Regions from separate parts of the Desulfosporosinus youngiae DSM 17734 genome, predicted to be linked through region 4. Evidence: riboswitches for the same ligand, from Rfam matches in the RefSeq annotation. Region 4 holds a riboswitch; each other region holds the start of a gene.
What was found. Region 4 has a riboswitch for cobalamin ahead of DESYODRAFT_RS19760 (HAL/PAL/TAL family ammonia-lyase). Riboswitches for the same ligand answer to the same signal wherever they lie in the genome.

Region 1: linked by a shared signal. The riboswitch ahead of thiC (phosphomethylpyrimidine synthase ThiC) and the one ahead of DESYODRAFT_RS19760 (HAL/PAL/TAL family ammonia-lyase) in region 4 are both predicted to bind cobalamin.
Region 2: linked by a shared signal. The riboswitch ahead of DESYODRAFT_RS13200 (zinc-dependent dehydrogenase) and the one ahead of DESYODRAFT_RS19760 (HAL/PAL/TAL family ammonia-lyase) in region 4 are both predicted to bind cobalamin.
Region 3: linked by a shared signal. The riboswitch ahead of DESYODRAFT_RS12725 (bifunctional cobalt-precorrin-7 (C(5))-methyltransferase/cobalt-precorrin-6B (C(15))-methyltransferase) and the one ahead of DESYODRAFT_RS19760 (HAL/PAL/TAL family ammonia-lyase) in region 4 are both predicted to bind cobalamin.

Annotation. Positions count from the first base shown of each region.
Region 1 is NZ_CM001441.1:629,228-634,392, forward strand. Features, by position in the region: gene DESYODRAFT_RS03010 (calcium-translocating P-type ATPase, PMCA-type) at 1-660, opposite strand, end outside; gene DESYODRAFT_RS03015 (3'-5' exonuclease) at 887-1,714, shown strand; cobalamin riboswitch at 1,822-2,003, shown strand; gene thiC (phosphomethylpyrimidine synthase ThiC) at 2,152-3,438, shown strand; gene bzaB (B12 lower ligand biosynthesis ThiC-like protein BzaB) at 3,654-4,952, shown strand; gene purE (5-(carboxyamino)imidazole ribonucleotide mutase) at 5,063-5,165, shown strand, end outside.
Region 2 is NZ_CM001441.1:2,855,044-2,860,208, forward strand. Features, by position in the region: gene DESYODRAFT_RS13185 (DUF6144 family protein) at 1-514, shown strand, start outside; gene DESYODRAFT_RS29550 (hypothetical protein) at 897-1,028, shown strand; gene DESYODRAFT_RS13190 (hypothetical protein) at 1,091-1,837, shown strand; gene DESYODRAFT_RS13195 (Rpn family recombination-promoting nuclease/putative transposase) at 1,864-2,502, shown strand; cobalamin riboswitch at 2,545-2,721, shown strand; gene DESYODRAFT_RS13200 (zinc-dependent dehydrogenase) at 2,810-3,844, shown strand; gene trpD (anthranilate phosphoribosyltransferase) at 3,858-4,976, shown strand; gene DESYODRAFT_RS13210 (hypothetical protein) at 5,027-5,165, shown strand, end outside.
Region 3 is NZ_CM001441.1:2,758,981-2,764,145, reverse strand. Features, by position in the region: gene cobM (precorrin-4 C(11)-methyltransferase) at 1-425, opposite strand, end outside; gene cobI (precorrin-2 C(20)-methyltransferase) at 406-1,143, opposite strand; gene DESYODRAFT_RS12725 (bifunctional cobalt-precorrin-7 (C(5))-methyltransferase/cobalt-precorrin-6B (C(15))-methyltransferase) at 1,143-2,414, opposite strand; cobalamin riboswitch at 2,554-2,738, opposite strand; gene DESYODRAFT_RS12720 (Uma2 family endonuclease) at 3,052-3,630, shown strand; gene DESYODRAFT_RS12715 (TOBE domain-containing protein) at 3,760-3,966, opposite strand; gene DESYODRAFT_RS12710 (XdhC family protein) at 4,078-5,165, opposite strand, start outside.
Region 4 is NZ_CM001441.1:4,261,540-4,266,704, reverse strand. Features, by position in the region: gene DESYODRAFT_RS19765 (ABC transporter ATP-binding protein) at 1-1,278, shown strand, start outside; cobalamin riboswitch at 1,565-1,750, shown strand; gene DESYODRAFT_RS19760 (HAL/PAL/TAL family ammonia-lyase) at 2,035-3,597, shown strand; cobalamin riboswitch at 3,708-3,896, shown strand; gene DESYODRAFT_RS19755 (class I SAM-dependent methyltransferase) at 4,573-5,165, shown strand, end outside.

The DNA.
Region 1 (5,165 bases), 2.0 Mb from region 4:
AATTTTTCCAATCTGAGTATCCATGCCTGTGGCTACGGCAATACCAATTCCGCGACCATAAGTTGCTAAGGTAGATTTAAAGGCCATATTTTTCTGATCCCCCAGAGGGGTATCTTCAGCGTCAATGACGAGATCGGCTTGTTTGTCTGCGGGAACTGATTCCCCGGTCAGTGCGGATTCCTCAATTTGCAGATTAGCCGTTTCAATAAGACGAAGGTCACAGGGGATATATCTTCCGGCATCGATGATCACCACATCTCCAGGAACGACTTCTTGAGATGGAATTTCTTTGGAGATTCCATCCCTTTTGATTAAAGCCTTTGGTGTTGAGAGTTTTTTCAAGGCATCGAGAGCTTTTTCCGCCTTAGATTCTTGGATGACTCCGACGATAGCATTTATAAGAATCACAATTCCAATAATTACAGCATCGCTTATTTCTCCGATAAATCCCGAGATGAGGGCAGCACCGATTAGAATGTAAATCATGATATTGTTTAATTGGGAAAGAAAAATTCGAATTAAGGTTTTAGGCTTTTTAGTTACTAACTCGTTTAAACCGTAGGTTTCTCGTCTCTTTATGACGTCATTCTCGGACAAACCGGTGCTTGAATTCACTTCCAATTCTTTTAGGACATCTTCGGTACTTTGATTGAACCACATTAATATCACCTCTTGATTAAGTATTCGCAGAAAATAAAAAAAAAGACCTATTTAATTAAGGATTTGCGCGACATTCACCGAAATCCCTTGTTACTTAGATCCTTTATCATATTATATGACCTGATTCCTGCAAAATACTATGATCGTCATACAAAAGAATATCAAGCAAATAAGTGCGTTTATTGTTCGGAAGGATTATAATAAACGAGTGGCAGAGGAGGATGCAATGACTTATATAGTATTTGATTTGGAATTTAATATGTTTTTTAAATTCAATGAATGGGATTATGCTAATCCCGCCCTGAAAAGCGAAATTATTCAGATTGGTGCTGTCAAACTAAACGAGCGTTTAGAGAGCATTGGCGAGTTCAATGCCCTTATTAAGCCCGTAATTTATAAGAGGATTAATCCCTATGTTAAGAAGAAAACGACAATTAATACTAAGCAGGTCAAACAAGGAACCCCTTTCGTTCAAACAATCGAGAGCTTCAATTCATGGGTAGGAGAGGACTCTGTATTATGCTCTTGGGGACATGATGATATTTTAGGTTTAAGGGACAATAGCCGGTTTTTTGGTATGCAGTCATTATCCTTTAATAAGTTTATTAATATTCAGCAAATTTATATGAAATTTAGGGGTCTAAACAAACAACCGAGTTTAGAAAGCGCAGTGGAAGCCCTGGAAATCGAAAAAACATTGCCCTTTCACCATGCCTTAAGTGATGCCTTTTATACAGCGGAAATCTTCAAGAAAATCTATGATTTTTCTGAGCAGGTGATCATCAATTGGGAAAAGTTACAGATGGAAAGCGAAGAAAAGGTTAAAGAGCTGAAAGCCTTATTAGATAAAGTGAATATCACATGTCCGCAATGCGGCAGAGTTTTACAAAAAACGAAGGAAGTTACTAAGGTAAAAAAATATTTTGCGCAGGGATACTGTGACAGTTGTAACCTTCCTATACGACATATGTCGAGGATTACTAACACTAATGGAGAGTATTCGATTGTATCGAAGAATTCTATATATAAAGCCGAAACTGCAGTCGATTCATAAAATCTCATATTAAAGAATTTTTATAACAACCTTCGTTAATGTTAATTTTGACAAAATAATCCTTGTCAAATAAACGTCGATTCTTTATACTATACTTAGAAAGTTTTAAAAATTTGATAACTGCAGGTGCCTCATTATGAGGAGAATAGGGAAGTCGGTGTAAGTCCGATGCGGTCCCGCCACTGTAAACGGGGAGCAAGAAGTAAGTATAACCACGGGGTAATTCCCGGAAGGTGCTTTATCGTGTTGATCCGTAAGCCAGGAGACCTGCCTGTAGTTAAGCTGAGTCTACCTTGTCGAAGAACCAAGAGTAGCGTGGATGAGATTATGGAAAAGTCTCTAGTCACTGTGTGATTAGAGGCTTTTTTATTTTATCAATTTTTCAGAATGACTTGGCAAGGTAACAAAAACCAAATAAGAAAGGAGAAGTTAATGAAGTGACGTTAATGGAAATGGCCCAAAGGGGTGAAGAAATTCCACTGTTTTTCTTGATAGCTCAAAATGAACGAATGAATGTGCAACTATTGATGGAACGGGTTGCTAAGGGACAGATTGTTATTCCTTATAACCGTCATCACGAGCCCGCACATCCTCAAGGGTTCGGACATGGATTAAGTACTAAGGTTAGTGCCAGCATCGGCCTGGCTTCTGACGAGGATAGTCTGGAGGAAGAACTAATTAAAGTGGATGAGGCCATCAGGGCGGGAACGAATGCGATTATGGATTTAAGTACAGCCGGAGATATGGACAAGGCAAGGCGGGAAATTATCAAAAGAGTACCATTGCCTTTAGGCACACTGCCGGTTTATCAGGCCTTTGCTGAAGCGGTTCAGGCTAAGGGTTCAGCCTTAGCGCTTGTGCCGGAGGATTTTTTCAGGGTTATGGAACGCCAAGCGGCTGATGGAGTAGATTTTATGGCTTTGCATAGTGCTCTTCATTCCGGTTTATTGAAAACGGCTAAGAATGATCAGAGAGTCCTTAATCTGGTGAGCCGGGGAGGGTCCTTGCTGATGGGCTGGATGCTTTATCATGATCAGGAAAATTTTTTGTATACGATGTTCGACCGCATACTGGAAATTGCTAAAAAGTACGAAGTGACCTTAAGTTTAGCAGATGCCATGAGACCGGGTGCAGGTGCCGATTCATTATGCCGTTCCCAAGCCGAAGAACTCGTCATTTTAGGTGAGTTGGTAAAGCGCAGCAGGGAGGCAGGGGTGCAAATCATGATTAAGGGGCCCGGTCACACTCCACCGAATCAAATTGCGGCAACCGTTAAATTAGAAAAACAAGTTTGTCAAGGTGCTCCGTATTTTGTGTTCGGTCCGGTATCGACAGATATTGCTCCAGGATATGACGAAATTACCGCAGCTATTGGGGGGGCTATGGCTGGAGCTGCCGGAGCGGACATTCTCTGCTATGTCACACCTGCAGAACATATAGGTTATCCGGATGCTCAGGATGTCTACCGGGGGGTGGTGGCTTCACGTATTGCTGCTCACGTCGCTGATCTCGCTAAAGGGTACCCGGGAGCTGAAGATTGGGACCTTAAAATGAGTCAAGCACGGCGGGATCAGAATGTAGAGGCCCAGAAAACCTTAGCTTTAGATCAGGAAAGGCTTACAGATTTCCACTCAAGTGAAAAACCTTTCTGCCATAAATGTGAAAAGGACTGTGCTATGGCTGTGGCCGGCGAGTTCTTTCAAGAACTGCCGTGGGAGTGTTAGCGCGAGGTTCGAAGTTCGATATAGGGGCAGGATGCATCGTGCCCAAGCGAATTCGTTCAGTTGAAGCCGGACTCGTGTCTTAGGGAAGTCTATTCCTTCGCCGCTAAGTATTCTCTGCTTGGAAAGGGGTTTCGGCGAAGCAGACATAGGGAACAGCCATGGAGAGACGTGGAATCTTAACGCGATAAAATTTAATTAAGAATGGAGAGATTGAAATGACCCAACTTATTAAAGCGAGACAAGGAATTATTACCCCTGAGGTGGAGAGATTAGCAAAGGTTGAAGGGCTTAGGGCGGATGAGTTAGGTGAGAAGGTCGCTCAAGGCCGAGTCGTGATTTTAAAGAACAAGCAACGAAAGAACTCGGTTGCAATCGCGATCGGAGAAGGACTTCGCACCAAAGTAAATGCTAACGTCGGAACGTCGCCTGATTGTGTGGACTTTTCAGATGAGCTTCATAAAATAAAGGTTGCTATAGCGGCTGGTGCGGATGCCATCATGGAATTAAGCATTGGCGGGGATGTGGATGCCTTTCACCGTCAGGTGCTGAATACCTTCACATTACCGATTGGCTCCGTGCCAACCTACCAAACAGGAATGGAAAGCATTGCTAAATACGGAAGCGTCGTGGATATGAAGGTAGAGGATATGTTCGAGATGATTGAACGTCAGGCCGAGCGCGGCATTGATTTTATGGCGATTCATGCTGCCTTAAATATGTCCATTGTTGAACGATTAAAAAATCAAGGACGAATCACAGATATTGTAAGTCGCGGCGGAGCTTTTTTAACGGGCTGGATGTTCCACCATGGGCAAGAAAATCCCCTCTATGCTCAATTTGATCGTGTACTTGAGATTTGCAAAAAATATGATGTAACCCTTAGTATTGGCGATGCTATTCGCCCTGGTTGTATCGAAGATTCTCTGGACCGCGCCCAAGTTCAAGGAGTGGTTGTGGCTGGGGAACTAGTGAAACGGGCCCTGGATGCAGGGGTTCAGGTGATGGTCGAAGGTCCGGGGCATGTGCCGGTGGATCAAATCCCGGCAACCATCTTACTCCAAAAACAACTCTGTCATCATGTCCCTTATTATATCCTCGGAAATTTGGTCACGGATATCGCGCCGGGATATGACCATATTACAGGAGCTATCGGGGCTAATGCCGCGGCCATTGCAGGGGCAGACTTCATATGCTATGTCACACCTGCTGAACATCTTAGACTGCCAACGGCTGAAGATGTGCACGCGGGAGTCATTGCTACGCGCCTGGCCACCCATGCGGCAGATATAGTTAAAGGTGTTAAGGGTGCCCGGGAATGGGATTTAGCCATGGCTAAGGCCCGTAAAGCCTTAGATTGGGATAAACAGATTGAGCTGTCAATCGACCCTCCAACAGCCCGGAGAATTCGAGGAGAGCGTAACGAGGAGGGGGCAGAAGCCTGTTCTATGTGTGGTGGTTTTTGTGCCATGAAATTGGTCGGAGAACACCTTGGAAAAACGGGTGGATGCTGCTAGCAATATAAAATCAAAGCTTTTGTTTACAAATAAACGTAATGCCGGCCGGGTCAGGAGGTTAATAAGACATTCGCGGGCCGAGCCGGCTCTTTTCAAGGAGGTTGAGGCATGTGAACCAAGTTGGGGTTATCATGGGAAGTGATTCTGATTATGACGTGATGGAGGAAGCCTTGGAAGTTCTTAGTCAATATGAAGTTTCTTTTGAAGTTATCA
Region 2 (5,165 bases), 1.4 Mb from region 4:
TTTTGAGGCCGTCAGGAAGCAGAGCGAGGCCGGGACGGCAGCCGAAATTGTATACGGGAAAGATGGAACAGCAAAAGGTGAAACTAATGCCGATTGGGTAAAATCCACGATGTGCCGATTGGAAGACAAATTTGACCAAGAAAGGACAAAACAGATCCGGATGAACTGCCAGTGCGGTTACGGAATGGACGAGAAGCTGGCCCTTTTGAATGAACTGAAAACCGCCGCGTCAAACATGGAAGAATTTGCTGCTTCTGACAAGGCCAAGGCTGCGGGCCTGTTTTGTGAAAACGGCCAACTATTGCTGCAGTTTTTATTTTGCCCCTGCCCCATGCTTGCTGACGTGGACAAATTAAAAACAAAAACCTGGTGCCAGTGTACGACAGGGTACAGTAAAGTCCTTTTTGAAAAAGCCTTTGGGTGCATGGTCGATGTAGAACTATTGAAAAGCATAAAAAGCGGGGACGATATCTGCCTTATGAAAATCATCCCTCATGGCCTTATCTGGAACTAAAGCGGCAAAAATGTGATAATGACCGGAAACGATTTTGTCAAAGGAGTATCCCCTGGCTATCAACTACTGCGCGGAAGCCGGAGCAGGAGAGCTTGTCTCCTCAAATTCGGATTCGAATCCGAATTTGAGGAGACAAGCAGTACTTCTTTTTGGTGTCCCAAAAGGAGACCTATATCACTTATAGTTGTAACTGTTGGCAGTAAAAGCATTTTATTTCTGTTGACTTATTGTTTGAAATTTATACAATTTATAGTGAGTAGTGTATAAATTTCCATTTAGATTTACTGAAAGAGGCAGTAAAGTGATGCTGCCCGAAAGTTAGATTGGAAGCTATCTCTGTCAATGTGACCGGCCTTGAGAAAAGTTCCTGCGTAGAATTGAAATGGCAAATTTTCCTCTTAGAGGAGAAAAGTGCCCTTGGTCGGAAGAGCTGCCGGCTTATGTCAGTGAATTTCTCGAAAAGGCCAAAGAGGAATTGGTGGAAGCCTATGAGGAAAATTTAAGAAAGCGTTAGTTGAGGTTTGGGAAGGAAACAGGCGGTTGCCGCTAAGAGTGGCGGAGGAAGAGGGTGGAAATGTGAAGAAAGTGATATTCCTAAGCATTGTTCTGGCTGTTTTTTTCTTAAGTGGCTGCAATAACAGCAATAATCCAGGTAATCCGGGCAAAGAGGGGAATAAGCCGGGTGAGGATATCAGCTCAGTCATAAATTCCAAAGGGGGACAAAATTCAGCCGAATTTGTACCGGACTGGTTATATCAGTCATTGCTGGCTAAATTTGATTTGGATGCTGAAAATGAGTTGGAGCTGCCAAGAGAAGCTATCACTTTGGCCCAGGTTAATATGAAGAATTCCGCCGGACCCCAAATAGCCGCTTATGTAACCTTGGATCGTGTGGAAGGGTATTTCCTGCTCTATGAGTTCGCTGAAGGCAATTATAAGGAAGTCTATTCCTTGCACCAGCCGGTATACGGGCTGCAGGTCTATGGCGGCTGGGGAGGAAAGCAAATGATTGCCTTTGTTTCGGGTCATGGGGGGACGGGTTATCAGGAAAACTATTTTCATCTTATCAGTTATACTAAGGACGGCTACAAAGAAATCTGGTCCGGATTAGCAGAGAAGATGGAGTTCGTCCAGCTGCCTTATCGCAGAACTGTGGGTTCTCTTAATCTGTCCATGGATAATCAGTTATTGATCTATTCGACAATGAACCATGAATACGCTAAACCGGAGGAGGATATTACCAATCCGGATAGAGTTGCCAAGTCGGTTGAGTTGTATCGTTACGATCCCCAGGCAGAACAATTTGTCGCAAGTTCCAACTGAGTGAGTGACCACCGCTTCGGTGAAGAATGCTATTCCTTTTAATTCAAATATTGCCGACAGAATTTATGCCTGAAAGAACCATGTTCTACTGGTCGAAGATGTACACAGGCCAAATAAAGCCGGGAGATACCTATGCCAAGTTAAAAAAATGTATCACCATTAATATTGTCGATTTCAGATGCACCCCGCTTCAGAAGTTGCACTCCAGCTATCATTTAATTGAGGACGAAGCAGGATACAAGTTGACCGACATATTAGAGGTACACTTTCTGGAGATCATAAAACTGGCAGATAAAGAGATTCCAAGAGGTGAGAATGATAAGGTCATTGAATGGATGGAATTTTTGGATGCCAAATCAAAAGGAGTGATAGAGATGTTGGCTGAAAAGAATAAAGACATTAAAAAAGCTTATGACATTTTGCAGATCATCAGTAAAGATGAAAAGGCAAGAATGCTGTACGAGGCCAGAGAAACCGAGCTGCATGACCAGCTGACGAGGATAGAGTCAGCGAAGAATAAAGGCAAGGCAGAAGGAAAAGCGGAAGGCAAAGCAGAGGGAAAGGTGGAAGTTGCGAAGAAGCTTCTGGATCTGGGTATGGAGGTCTCAATGATAGCTCAAGCAACAGGTATGAAGGAAGAAGAAGTTAAGCGCCTAAAAGATTAACCCCCTTGACGCCATCCATTTTGCGGATATAATAGTAATTATTAAGAATAGATTGTCTTAGGTGCCCTGCTAAAGGGAGAATAGGGAACCGGGTGCAAGTCCCGGACGGGCCCGCCACTGTAAAGGTAAGCCGATGTCAACAACCACTCCGGTTTTGGGGGAAGGGACATAAGGGCGATGAACCTGAGTCAGGAGACCTGCCTGAGATAAGAGAGGCCTTTAACGAGAAAAAGGTTCTGTGAGGATGATGGAAAATCCACGCTATGAGTAGTGTGGATTTTTTTGTTTTTAAAAAAGGAGGATCAAAATGAGAGCGGCTGTACTGGAAGCTATTGAAACGTTGACCCTGACAGAGGTGGATACTCCTCAATGCGGAGAGGGGGAAGTCCTCATCCGGACCCAGGCCTGCGGAATCTGCCGCACGGATCTGAAATGCTTAACTCAGGGGCAAAAAGATTTAAAGGTCCCGCGGATTCTGGGACACGAAATTGCCGGGATTGTGGCTGCCAAGGGTCCGGGTGTCAGTCAGGTCTCCCTGGGGGACAGGGTTCAGGTAGCTCCCGGAATACCCTGCGGTACCTGCAGTTATTGTTTGAGAGGTCAGGATAATCTCTGCGATTCGATGAAGATTATTGGCTTTCATCTGAATGGCGGCTTCGCCGAGTATTTATTAGTTCCGGCCAGGGGGGTTAAAAACGGCGTACTGCAAAGGATACCCGATCATGTTTCCTTTGCAGAAGCTGCCCTCACTGAGCCTTTGGCCTGTTCAGTTAACATGCAAAGCTCTTTAAATGTCTCAGATGAGGACTCGCTGCTTATTATCGGGGCAGGGCCTTTGGGGATTTTAAATGCTAAATTAGCCCGAGCCAATGGTGTCAGGAAAATTATAGTAGCCGAGATTAACGAAAGGAGAATCAAGCAGGCGGAGAAATTGCCTATTGACTGTGTGATCAACGTCAAAGAAAAGGATTTAGTTAAAGAAATCATGGCGCTGACCAAGGGGGCGGGAGTGGATGCGGCAATTCCCTGTTGTCCGGGTCTGGAAGCTTTTAGTCAGGGCCTGAATGCTTTAGCCAAAAGAGGACGCCTGGGCTTTTTCAGTGGTTTAATAGGCAATACAGTCCCAGGCTTTGACTTGAATACTATCCACTACAAAGAGCTGTTGGTTTTGGGAGCTTATGGCTGCTCTTTGTCTCATAACAGAAAAGCCCTGGCGCTGATTGCGGAAGATAAGGTCAGGGTGAAAACTATGATCAGCCGCAAACTTCCTTTAGATGAAGTGGGAAGTGGTTTGGAAATGGTGCGCAGGATGTCTGAAACATCCATCATTGTTGAGTTTTAAGGAGGAAATGCTTATGTGTGCAGAAAAAGCTAAAGAATTCGGGTCCGTCATAACCAGGCTCATTCAGTCCCAAAACATCACCAGGAAGGAAGCCAAAGCCGTGTTTTCAGAAATCCTCCGCAATGAGCCCTCGCCTATGAATCAAGGCGCCTTTCTGGCTGCTCTGGCGGCCAAAGGTGAAACGGCTGAGGAGATTGCGGGAAGCTGGGAGGCTATCTATGAACTGGATACAGTCAAGGTGAATCCTGAAACAGAGCTGCCTTTAGTGGACAATTCCGGTACCGGAATGGACTCATTTAAAACCTTTAATATCAGCACGGCTGCTTCAATTATTGCCGCAGCCAATGGAATCAGAATGGCAAAACACGGCTCCAGGGCTATTACCTCCTATTGCGGCACGATTGACATTCTGGAAGAACTGGGTGTGGATGTGGAATGCCATCCGGAAATAGTCAAAAAAAGCATTGAAAAAGCAGGAATTGGTATTTTTAATGGCATGAGTCCCCAGGTTCATCCCCAGGCTTTAGGCAGAATTCTGGCGCAAATTTCTTTCGGCACGGTCCTTAACATCGCTGCCTCTCTGGCCAACCCGGCCCTGCCCCAATACGGGGTGCGCGGGGTGTATGCCAAAGAAATGCTGGAACCCGTGGCCCGGGTCATGAAGGAGATTGGCTACAAAAAGGCCCTGGTAGTTCATGGAGTGACTGAAGACGGTACCTTAGGCATGGATGAAGCCTCCAATTTGGGAGAAACTTTTATTGCCGAATTAAAAGAAGACGGAAGTATCCTCAAGTACTCCTTTACTCCCGAAGACCTGGGAATCAAGAGAGGTAGGAAAGAAGAGATTGCTTCCCTCAATAACCTGAAAGAAGAAACTATCCGCATGCTGGCCTTGTTAAATGGAAAGGATTGGGGAGCCCGTTCCGATATTGTTTGTTTAAATGCGGCCCTGATAGTTTATCTTATGAACCAAGTCAGCACTATCCGGGAAGGGTTTGAGAAGGCTCAAGAAATTATTGCCGCTGGTAAGGCTATGGAAAAATTACGGGATTGGGTAGCGGCGCAAAATCACAATCCTGAAAAGGGATTAGCCCGATTGGAAAAACTGACCAGGAAGGCTTTGGCCGGTTAAGTTATTTAAATCTTTGCACAGGTAAATCGGAGAAGAGAGGATGAGCCGCTGTGAAACTATATGCCTTAAAATGCCGGGGTCAATATCTAAAGGTCAGCGACAGGGAGGGTTATCAATGGGTAGACCTGGATAAAGCCAGTGTCTTCCCGCCGGAGAAATTCCCGGTCATCGAGGAATACCTTGAAGAAG
Region 3 (5,165 bases), 1.5 Mb from region 4:
AGAATCAAGGTCTGGCTGATATCCGGCAGGGTAAATTCACGCTTAACCGCTGCAGCGGCGGCAAAAACCGAACTGACCCCCGGTATGACGGAATAGGGTATTTCTTGCTTATCCAGATATTCGAATTGTTCCTTAATAGCTCCATACATGCTGGGATCTCCTGTATGGAGACGGACAACTGTTTCTCCATTTTTGCTTCCCTCAAGCATCAAAGCGGCCACTTCTTCAAGGGTGAGATGGGCGCTGTCATGGAAAGGAGTTCCCGGACGACAAAGTTCCAGTAATTTCGGGTTAACCAGAGACCCGGCATAAATCACGCGGTCCGCTTGCTCCAAGGCACGGGATCCTTTAATGGTAATCAGTTCAGGATCTCCCGGACCGGCACCGACGAAGATGACCTGGCCGTTAGTTTTTTTCTGGTTCACTGTTACCCCTCCCTAATAAATCTTTTTTAACCAGCAGTAAACTAAGATAATCGATTTTTTCGGATTGGAAATCCTTAGGGTTAGGTTCCCAGCGGATCTTCTCTTCGGATTGTCCCAGGCGGGTTAACAAGACTGCTTTTCTATCGCGTTCTTCAAGAAGAGTCAGCATTGCCGGCAGCCTTCGGGAGACTTTCATTAAGACCAAATTAGGGAAATCAAGATATTCTCCCACATCTTCGGTACTTGGCAAAACCAGGAGAGGTTCATCCCCTGTGGCAAGGGGCAAGTTGATTCGAGCCGCTGCAGCTGCCATAGCTGTGATCCCAGGTACCGTGACAATACACTCCTGGGGCAATTCATCCTGGAGATTGTTCAGCAAGTAACTGTAAGTACTGTAAAGGGAAGGATCACCCAGTGTAATAAAGGCCACAGATCTTCCCTGCTTCAATTCAGCTAAGATAGTTTGGGCTCCATCCAGCCAAGCCTTTGCTAAAACTTGCTGATCCGAGGTCATGGGCATTTCAAGTTCGACCAGCCGGACATTGGCGGGACAATGAGTTTTAGCGATATCCCAGGCTACACTTTCCCGGTCCAGCTTGGATTTTGGGATAGCTACCAGATCAACCGACTGAAGGACATTAACGGCTTGCAAGGTCAGGAGCTGAGGGTCGCCGGGGCCGACTCCGACTCCATAGAATTTTCCCCAAGTTGTATTCATCACTTTTCCCCTTTTCGTGCTGAGATTATAAAGATTGGATTTAAGGCTTGTGCCATATGCAAATCTTGAACTGCTTTCCAGCGAACTGCTTGAATTGACACGGTGTCAATATCCTGATAATTAAAGTCTGTGAGAAATTTTAAGCCTTGAGCAACAGTTTCGATCGTAACTGCAGTGATCACGATTCTTCCCCCTTCAACAAGGGGAAGGGTCTTCAGAATTTCCGCTAAACGCCCATTACTCCCGCCAATAATACAGACATCGACGGGAGGCAGCTCAGGGAAAACATTAGGTGCCGCCCCACGAATCAAGCGGAGATTTGAGACGTCAAACTTATGTTGATTGGCAAGAATGAGTTCTTGAGCCTCAGGATTATGTTCGATGGCATAAACGACCCCTTCAGATGCCAGACCTGCGGCTTCAATACTAATGCTCCCTGTACCCGCCCCAATATCCACGACACAGTCTTGTTTCGAAATTTGGGCTTTGGCGAGTACTTGCACACGAATTTCAGACTTGGTCATGGGAACCTTGCCCCGCAGAAACTCTTCATCTGGTATTCCCAGCCTGGACCCGGGAGCTTTTTTGGTAGAATACTTAAGGGACTGGGGATGCTGATTTCCAGCCTGATTGAACGAAGGATCGCTATCCTGCCCGCCGGCAGGATGAAGAATAACAATTGCATTCTTTAACAAGGTCGTTTCCTGAGCTAATTGCACGGCATCCATTGTCGCCCAAAATTCCTCCGGATAAGCAAGGGCATTCCCGATGGATATGATTGGATTAGAGCCGCGGTCCAAGTAGAGTTGGGCAATTTTCTGAGGGGTATTTTCCCCGCCGGTTAAAACCGCTGTTGGATGAGTTATCACTTGCGGAAGTACGGATAACTCCCGGCCATGAACACTGGCAAACGTCGCCTCTTGCCAGGGAAGCTCCGCTCTGGCAAAAGCAAATTGCAGAGAACTGATTCCAGGATGGACATCGATTCGCTCTTCTGGAAATTCCCTCTTTAATCTGGGTAAAAAACTAAAAAACCCAGGGTCGCCGGAAACAAGTACCCCGACCATTTTCTTTTCAAGAAGTGCACTCCGAATAACTTCGACACTGCTGGCCAGGTTACCGGATAGAGTATACCGGCGTCCTGCGAAATCCGGAAAGAGTTCAAGAGCCCTGGACCCACCGATTAAAATCTCGCAGTTTTTTACAAGTTCGTAAATTGCAGGGGGCAACCATTCCGGCCTTCCGGGGCCGATACCAATGACCTGTAGCATACATTACTCCTCTTCCATAATTTGTCGTTGTTTCAGAAATTAGAGAATCCTTCCTAATAGTATGGGCATTAAAAAAACGAGCCTGAGCAGCTCGTATGGTTTACCTTTATAAACACACACATCTCCCATCGCTCGTAGGTTTGTGATGTTACTTAAGGCAGGCTTTCTGGCTTCATATCATCATTCTCTTCCCTCATCCGTAATTTGATCGTCGGATTTCTGAAGAGAACTCCTTGTTTACAGTGGCGGGACCGCATCGGATTTTCACCGACTTCCCCTTTTTGATCCTCTCTTGCATAAGGAACCTTAAGACGACAATATTAAATTCATGACTGGTTATTCGACTGATAGTTGTATATTCTATAAGTATATACTAAATTCCTCTTTTTCAAATAGGATAATCTATAAAAAAATTGTGATTAATGAGACATTCCTGTAAACATTCAGAATTAACGTCCTTCACAACTATCCGTTATTCCTAAAGGTTTGTGCTTTTGGTTATAATCATAATCTGATCCTTTTAGAATTTGCTATAAACATTATTCAGTCCGTAAGTTGTATCCATCATTCTTGTTCCGAACTGGATGATGTGTTAAATTAACGTTAGGAAACAAATGTTAAAAAAGGGGGTATCTCCTTGGCTAAGAGTCTGCCGCCCTCAAAACAAAGGTTCACGTACGGGGATTACCTCACATGGCCCGAAGATGAACGCTGGGAATTGCTGAATGGTATAGCCTACAATATGACCCCTGCCCCTTCGCGCAAGCATCAGGAGATCTCCGGTCAGCTGCATACACTATTTAATAATTATTTAAAAGGCAAACCTTGCCGGGTTTACGCTGCGCCTTTCGATGTACGCCTGCCCCAAATGCAAGAGAGTGACGAACAGATTTCTACCGTTGTTCAGCCGGATATTGTCGTGGTATATGACAAGAATAAATTGGATGATCGTGGGTGTCAAGGCAGCCCTGATCTGGTTGTTGAGATTACTTCCCCCTCCACCTTTCAAAAAGACCTTAAAGAAAAATTCAACCTGTATGAGCGTGCAGGTATTCTAGAGTACTGGATCGTATATCCGGAGCAAAACACTTTAGCTGTGTTTCATCTTACAAATGAGGGTAAATACTCCAGACCGGAAGTGTATACCGAACAAGATTCAATGATCGTAGGTATTTTCGCAGACCTTATTATCGAACTTCAAGATGTTTTTTCCTAAGACTATGCTCCGGTCTCCTTAAAATTATGAAAATAACAAACCTTTCGACTGCGATAGCACGAAAGGTTTGTTCGCGTTTTCCCATTGCCATTTAACTATGCAGTCTATCAATCTTGTGACCTGACTCCATTATTTCATGATCATAACAGAACTTGCTTTAACAAGAGCGGTGACGTCCTCTCCAACTTTTAATCCCATCGAATCTGCCGACCCAGTGGTAATTGAAGCGACTACTTCAGCTGGTGCACTAACGTCTATAATCACTTCAGTCGATACCGGACCTTTCTTTATTTCCTTAATTGTCCCTTTAAGCTGATTTCTCGTTGATAATTGCATATGTATCACCTCCGCCACACAAGTATGATCGCAGCCAAGCGACATACGTTAGTATGACCAAACCAAAATTTTACATACACAAAACCATTTTTACATAACTCCTGAGTATTTCTACGATTCAATTGTCCTTTTCTGTACATTAATTAACTGACTGAGAATGCTTACGGCTATTTCTTCAGGAGTCTCTGCTCCGATTTTCAGACCGATGGGTGAATACAGTTTTTCTAACGATTCGCTGGAGACTCCCTCTTCCTCCAAGTCAGCTTTTATGGCTTTAACCCTTTTGCGGCTGCCAATCATCCCGATATAGGCGGCCGGCTGATCAATCACTTTCCGCAGGCATATTTTGTCATGGCGATGCCCCCTTGTAATAATCACGATATACGTCTGCGGATTTATAGTTATAGCTTCAATTGCCCGTTCAAAATCGTCACAGATAATGGTATCACAGGTGCTAAAGCGGGCAGAGTTAGCAAAGGATGGACGATCATCGACCACCGTAACCTCATACCCAACCATTTTCGCCATCGCTGCCAGGGGGACTGCGATATGCCCCGCACCTAGAATCAACAATTCCACCACCGTCGCCGGAGGCTCAATCAGCAACCGGAAAGCCGCTTTTGTCACTGAGGTTTCACATTGCTTGAACTCAGAATCCAAACTAATTAGTAAGGGTTGGCTTCTTCCGAGACTTATTTTGGCACTATCTATAGCAGCTCTGTTCAGCTTTTCTAAACCAAGATCGCCGAAAATGTCTCCGTTATTCTTAATGAACAGCTTTCTCCCCAGCAATCCTTCCGCAGTCGCTTCAATCACTGTTACCAGCAGGGGATTTCTATTATTCTCTAAAGCTGACAGATAATCTTTCCGTAGATTGATCTGTTCCCTATCACTTTGAGGACCCAAATAGTCAATGAATAATTCCATGACCCCTCCGCAGACCATTCCTTCCTCTTGGGCAATGTCCGCCGTCATATTTAAAGAATGCCTGATAGGTGTGTATGAATCTATAACACTAAACGCCTCCCGCCTGGCCTCGGCCTCGCCACATCCGCCACCGATGGTTCCAATTGCCGTTCCGTCAGGAAAAACCAGCATTTTTGCTCCGGACTTGCGAGGAGTTGACCCCAACACACTGATTACAGTAATCAAGGCAGCCTCCAAGCTCTGATCAAATACCTTTTTCAGCCCGAGGTATA
Region 4 (5,165 bases):
TTTATGAAAAGTCCTTGGATGGGGTTGGCCATGGTATCCCTGCTGCCTTTAGCGGTGCTGATGCTGGGAATGGGTTTCCGCAAAAATCTCAAACTGCAGGAGAAAACCAATGACGATCTGGCGGATATGGTCAGCTTGTTTGTCGAATACACCAAAGGAATTCCCCTGATGAAAGCATTTTCCGAAAATGCGGCCTTTGAAACAAAACTGCGGAGCAGCATCGAAAGATTCGGAGTAAGTGCCCGGAGGCAATCTAAAACAGTTGCGGGCTATGTCGGCAGATTCTCATTTTTCTTCGAGCTTTCCTATGCGGTAATGATTATAGTAGGAGCATTAATGCTGCATCAAGGAAGCCTTAACTTTGAAACACTATTGATATTTATCATTTTCAGTGTGGAATTTTACAAGCCTTTCCGGAAAATTGAGAAGTACTGGCTGGACTACCTGCAGGTAAAGGACAGCTATCGACGGGTGGAAGGGGTGTTGGAGGCCCCCACTGTACCGGCGGCAGTTTTTCCAAGAAAAACAAGCGCTTTTGATATCACTTATGAAAAGGTTGATTTTTCCTATGAAACCGATGAGTTCGCGCTGAAAAATATCAATTTTAAGCTGCCTCAGGGAAGCTTGACGGCATTGGTAGGTCCCTCCGGCTCCGGGAAGACCACGATCACCAATTTGCTGCTGCGCTTCTGGGACATTGGAAGAGGTTCCATCCAGGTAGGTGGTGTGGATATCCGGGATATGGACTATGACGAGCTGCTTTCCAATATCAGTATTGTCATGCAGAATGTCGTGCTCTTCGCTGACAGTATCTATGAAAACATCCGGCTGGGCAACCGGAACGCAACACGGGAACAGGTTATCGAGGCGGCAAAAAAGGCACAAATCCATGACTTTATCGCCGGGCTGCCGGAAGGATATGATACAAGAGTGGGGGAAAACGGTGTGGGCTTATCCGGTGGTCAAAAACAGCGTATTTCCATTGCCCGCGCCTTCCTTAAAAATGCACCTATTGTTGTGTTGGACGAGATCACCAGCAATGTGGACCCTGTGAACGAGACCAAGATCCAAAAAGCCGTCAGTGCTCTGGCCAAGGGACGGACAGTGCTTGTCATTGCCCATCATTTGCGTACCATTCAGACCGCAGATCAAATTCTTGTTTTTGATCAGGGGAGTCTTGTAGAGCAGGGTGCCCATTCATTGCTCCTTGAGAAGGGAGGCTTGTATGCACAGCTCTGGAAAGCACAGGAGGTGGCCAAGGGGTGGAAGATCGCGTAATTGAGCTTTAGAATAAGGCAATCCGGCGAGGATAAGGTGATGTGCAAAGCATTGCTATACTCTCCTCCCCCGAGGGGGAAGAGAGCCTAAATGGTGCATCGATGCAACATTTGAACTACACCCAAGGGCTCATCCTTTTTGGGATTTCAGGGCCAAGGCGTTCAACCTGGATAAGTCTGAGTAGCGACTATTGTTCTCAGTTTCAAGGGGAAAATCATGCTTCAGCTCTGTTCAACTGTTTTAATGGTTGACATATTAGACTAATATACGATAACATTAAAACAATTGTATATTGGAAAATAAAGGTGCGCGTACTACATAGTACAGCTTAAAAGGGAAGCAGGTAAAATTCTGCACGGTCCCGCCACTGTAATGGGGAAATGTTTTATACTAATAGCCACTAGTCCTACCGGGAAGGCGTAAAGCATTGATGAACCAAAGTCAGAAGACCTGCCTTTGTTGAATGAACCAATAACTCTACGAGCGATAGGGGGTTCTATAAAGTAAGTGTTGTATTTAGGGAAATACACAGCCTCTTGGCGCTCATCGTCAAGGGGCTTTTTGAATTCAAAAAAGGGGAAGATAGGGCGTAACGGATGATAAGAGAATTATTAAACGAGATGGACGATCGCATCGGCAGTTTCACGCAGGGCTGTAATTTAAAATGTAGTCATTGTTATAACGTCAGCCTTACTGACCGATTTTATTTCTTAATTTCTTTTGTTCAATGATGGTTCCGTATAAAGGAGAGAATTCATGCATACGCATAGTCTGGAAAATACGCTAAAACGAGCTAAATGTATCAGTAAAGTGATATTAGGAGATAGCCCGATCGAGTTAAACCAATTTGTCGGAGTCGTACGATATAATGCCAAGGTAGAGTTTTCGGCTCAATACCGTGATAGAGTTAATCGTTCCCGATTTTTAGTGGATAAATTTACGAATGAAAACAGAATTATCTATGGTGTCACAACCGGATTGGGAGAAAATTGGAATAAAGCAGTATGTCCTGAAGACTCAGCGCTTTTACAAAGAAACACACTCCTGTCCCATGCCACCTCGGTAGGAGAACCTTTGGACAAAGAAGTAGTAAGGGGAATACTTCTGATGATGCTTTTAAACCTGGGACAAGCTTATGCCGGAGTTCGGATGGAAACTCTCGAGCAAATAGCAGGACTTCTCAATAATGGCATTATCCCGTTTGCACCAAAAGATGGTTCCGTAGGCTATCTAGGGCCGGAAGCTCACGTTGGCCTCGTTCTAATTGGGCTAGGTAAGGCTTGGTTTAACGATAATTTACTGCCCGGAGATAAAGTTCTTGAAGAGGCGGGTATGAAACCAATCGCTTTAGCAAGCAAAGAGGGCTTATCCCTTGTTTCTGGAACGACATCAATTACAGCACTAACTGCTTTAACATTATATGATGCAATTAATTATTCGAAAACAGCAGACATCTCTGCAGCCATGTCTTTAGAAGTATTAAAAGGAACCCTAGAAGCTTATGACCCAAGGATTCATGCTGTAAGACCACATGAAGACCAAATAAATACTGCTGAAAACATTAGAAATATATTGAAAGATAGTGAGATAATTGCCCAATACAAATCCTACAGAGTACAGGATGCTACGTCATTAAGAAATGTTCCTCAAGTACACGGGGCAGCTAAGAAGACAATCAAAGATGCATATCAAACAGTTCTTACTGAAATGAACTCCTGTTGTGATAATCCTTTAATATTTTCAGACAGCGAAGATGACGGACAGGTATTGATGGGATGTAATGCTGATGGTTCATTTGTTGGAATTGAAGCTGATTCTTTATGCATGGCCATGACGATGATGGCAAAAATGTCAGAAAGAAGAACCCATAGACTGGTTAACCCGCATGTAAGTGAGCTTCCCGCCTTTTTAATTAGAAATAATGGCGTAAATCACGGCTTCATGATTCCGCAATATACGTCAGCGGGTATCGTAGGTCAAATGAGAATATTTAGTCATCCAGCAACAATTGATAACGCCATTACAAGTGCATTTCAGGAAGATTATACGAGTATGGGTTATAATGCTGCATTAAAGGCCTATAAAACTGTAAACCTTTTGAAATATGTTTTAGCGATTGAATTAATGTGTGCTGCCCAAGCACAAGATTTTATTGCAGAACTTTTGCCATCCCCCACAACTTTAGCGGTGAAAAATCTAATCAGAAAGAATGTTCCTTTTCTCGAAAAGGATGAATTTTTACAGCCTTATATTGAGCATGTCTCCAGCCTCATCGCTGAAGAGAAAATACTTGATATAGTTGAAAATCTAAAATATTAACATCCATTTTTGCTATAGTAGCTGATACCCTGTTTATGTGACGTAGTAATCTTATCAGGTGTACTTCATGGTTGACACATGAGATTAAGATGCGTTAACATTATAGTAATTAAATATTTGAGAATAAAGGTGCGTGTACTTAAAGTACGGCTTAAAAGGGAAGCAGGTTAAAGTCCTGCACGGTCCCGCCACTGTAATGGGGAGATGTTTCATACAATAGGCCACTGGTTCATACCGGGAAGGCGTGATGTATTTAAATGAACCAAAGTCAGAAGACCTGCCTTTGTTAATGAACCAGTAACTCTACGAGCGATAGGGAGGTTCTATAAGTAAGTGTCGTATTTAGGAATATACACGGCCTCTTGGCGCTCATCGTCGAGGGGCTTTTTGAATTTAAAAAGGGGAAAGATGAGGGCGCGTAACGGATGATAACAGAAATTATAAAAACGAATGGGTCCTTCGCGTTTCGACGGTTCTGTTAAGGTATAAAATGATGGGGATATTCTGAGAGGGCGGAAGCAAAAACCATGGAGGTTTGACTCATTAGGGTCAACTTTGTGGTTTTTTTGTTTCTATACTGAGAGGAAGTGAAAGACAGTGCCTTAAAGTAAACTTGTTCAGTTAAAATTATAACTTTAAAATTTATTTTAAAAATAAGACATTAAGCAGGAATCTATGAAGAGTTTGTAGAATCAATGTACAAAATTATTTTAAATGCAGAACCACGAAGGTATTTGCAAAGACCATGGAGGTTTGACTCACTAGAGTCTGCTTCGTGGTCTTTTTTATTTTAAGCAAATTGTCGAAATTCCGACAGCTGATGAAAAATAATTAACAGAAATGGAGTGGATGCTGGTGTCCTGATCGATGTTGGGTTCAAGGAAGAATTTATCAGTCCAGATATTACTGAACTGTATCAGGGCTGAAAAGGACAAGGTTATTTGATGATTGAAACTAAAAAAGAGGAGTGTTTTGATGGCCGCCAAAGAAGAGGAACTACAACAGACTATTGAGAACTATTGGACGGGTTCAGCGGAGGGATACAGCGGGCTGATAAAAAACGAGCTTTCTTCGTTCCGCAAAGATGCCTGGAGAAACAAGATACTGGCTAACGCTCCCAGGCAAGAGTGCCTGGAGATTCTGGATATTGGAACCGGCCCCGGCTTCTTTCCCATCATTCTCGGGGAAGCGGGTCATCGCCTGACGGCTGTTGACTGTACAGAGAAAATGCTGGCCGAGGCCAGAAACAATGCTGCGGTTGCCGGCGTAAAGGCCGGCTTTTATCAAATGGATAGTCATTCTCTGGATTTTCCGGACAACAGCTTTGACCTGATTGTCAATCGCAATGTCACCTGGACGCTGTATGACCCTTCGGCGGCCTACCGTGAGTGGCAGCGGGTTTTGCGGGTGGGAGGGAAACTGCTGATTTTTGATGCGAACTGGGGCAGGTACTGCTTTGATGAAGAGATCCGGCAGCAGAACGACAAAAATGCAGCCTTGTACCGCAAAAAGTACGGAGAACCGCCCAAAACCAATAAGGCGGATGAAGAGTACATCGACCAAATGTT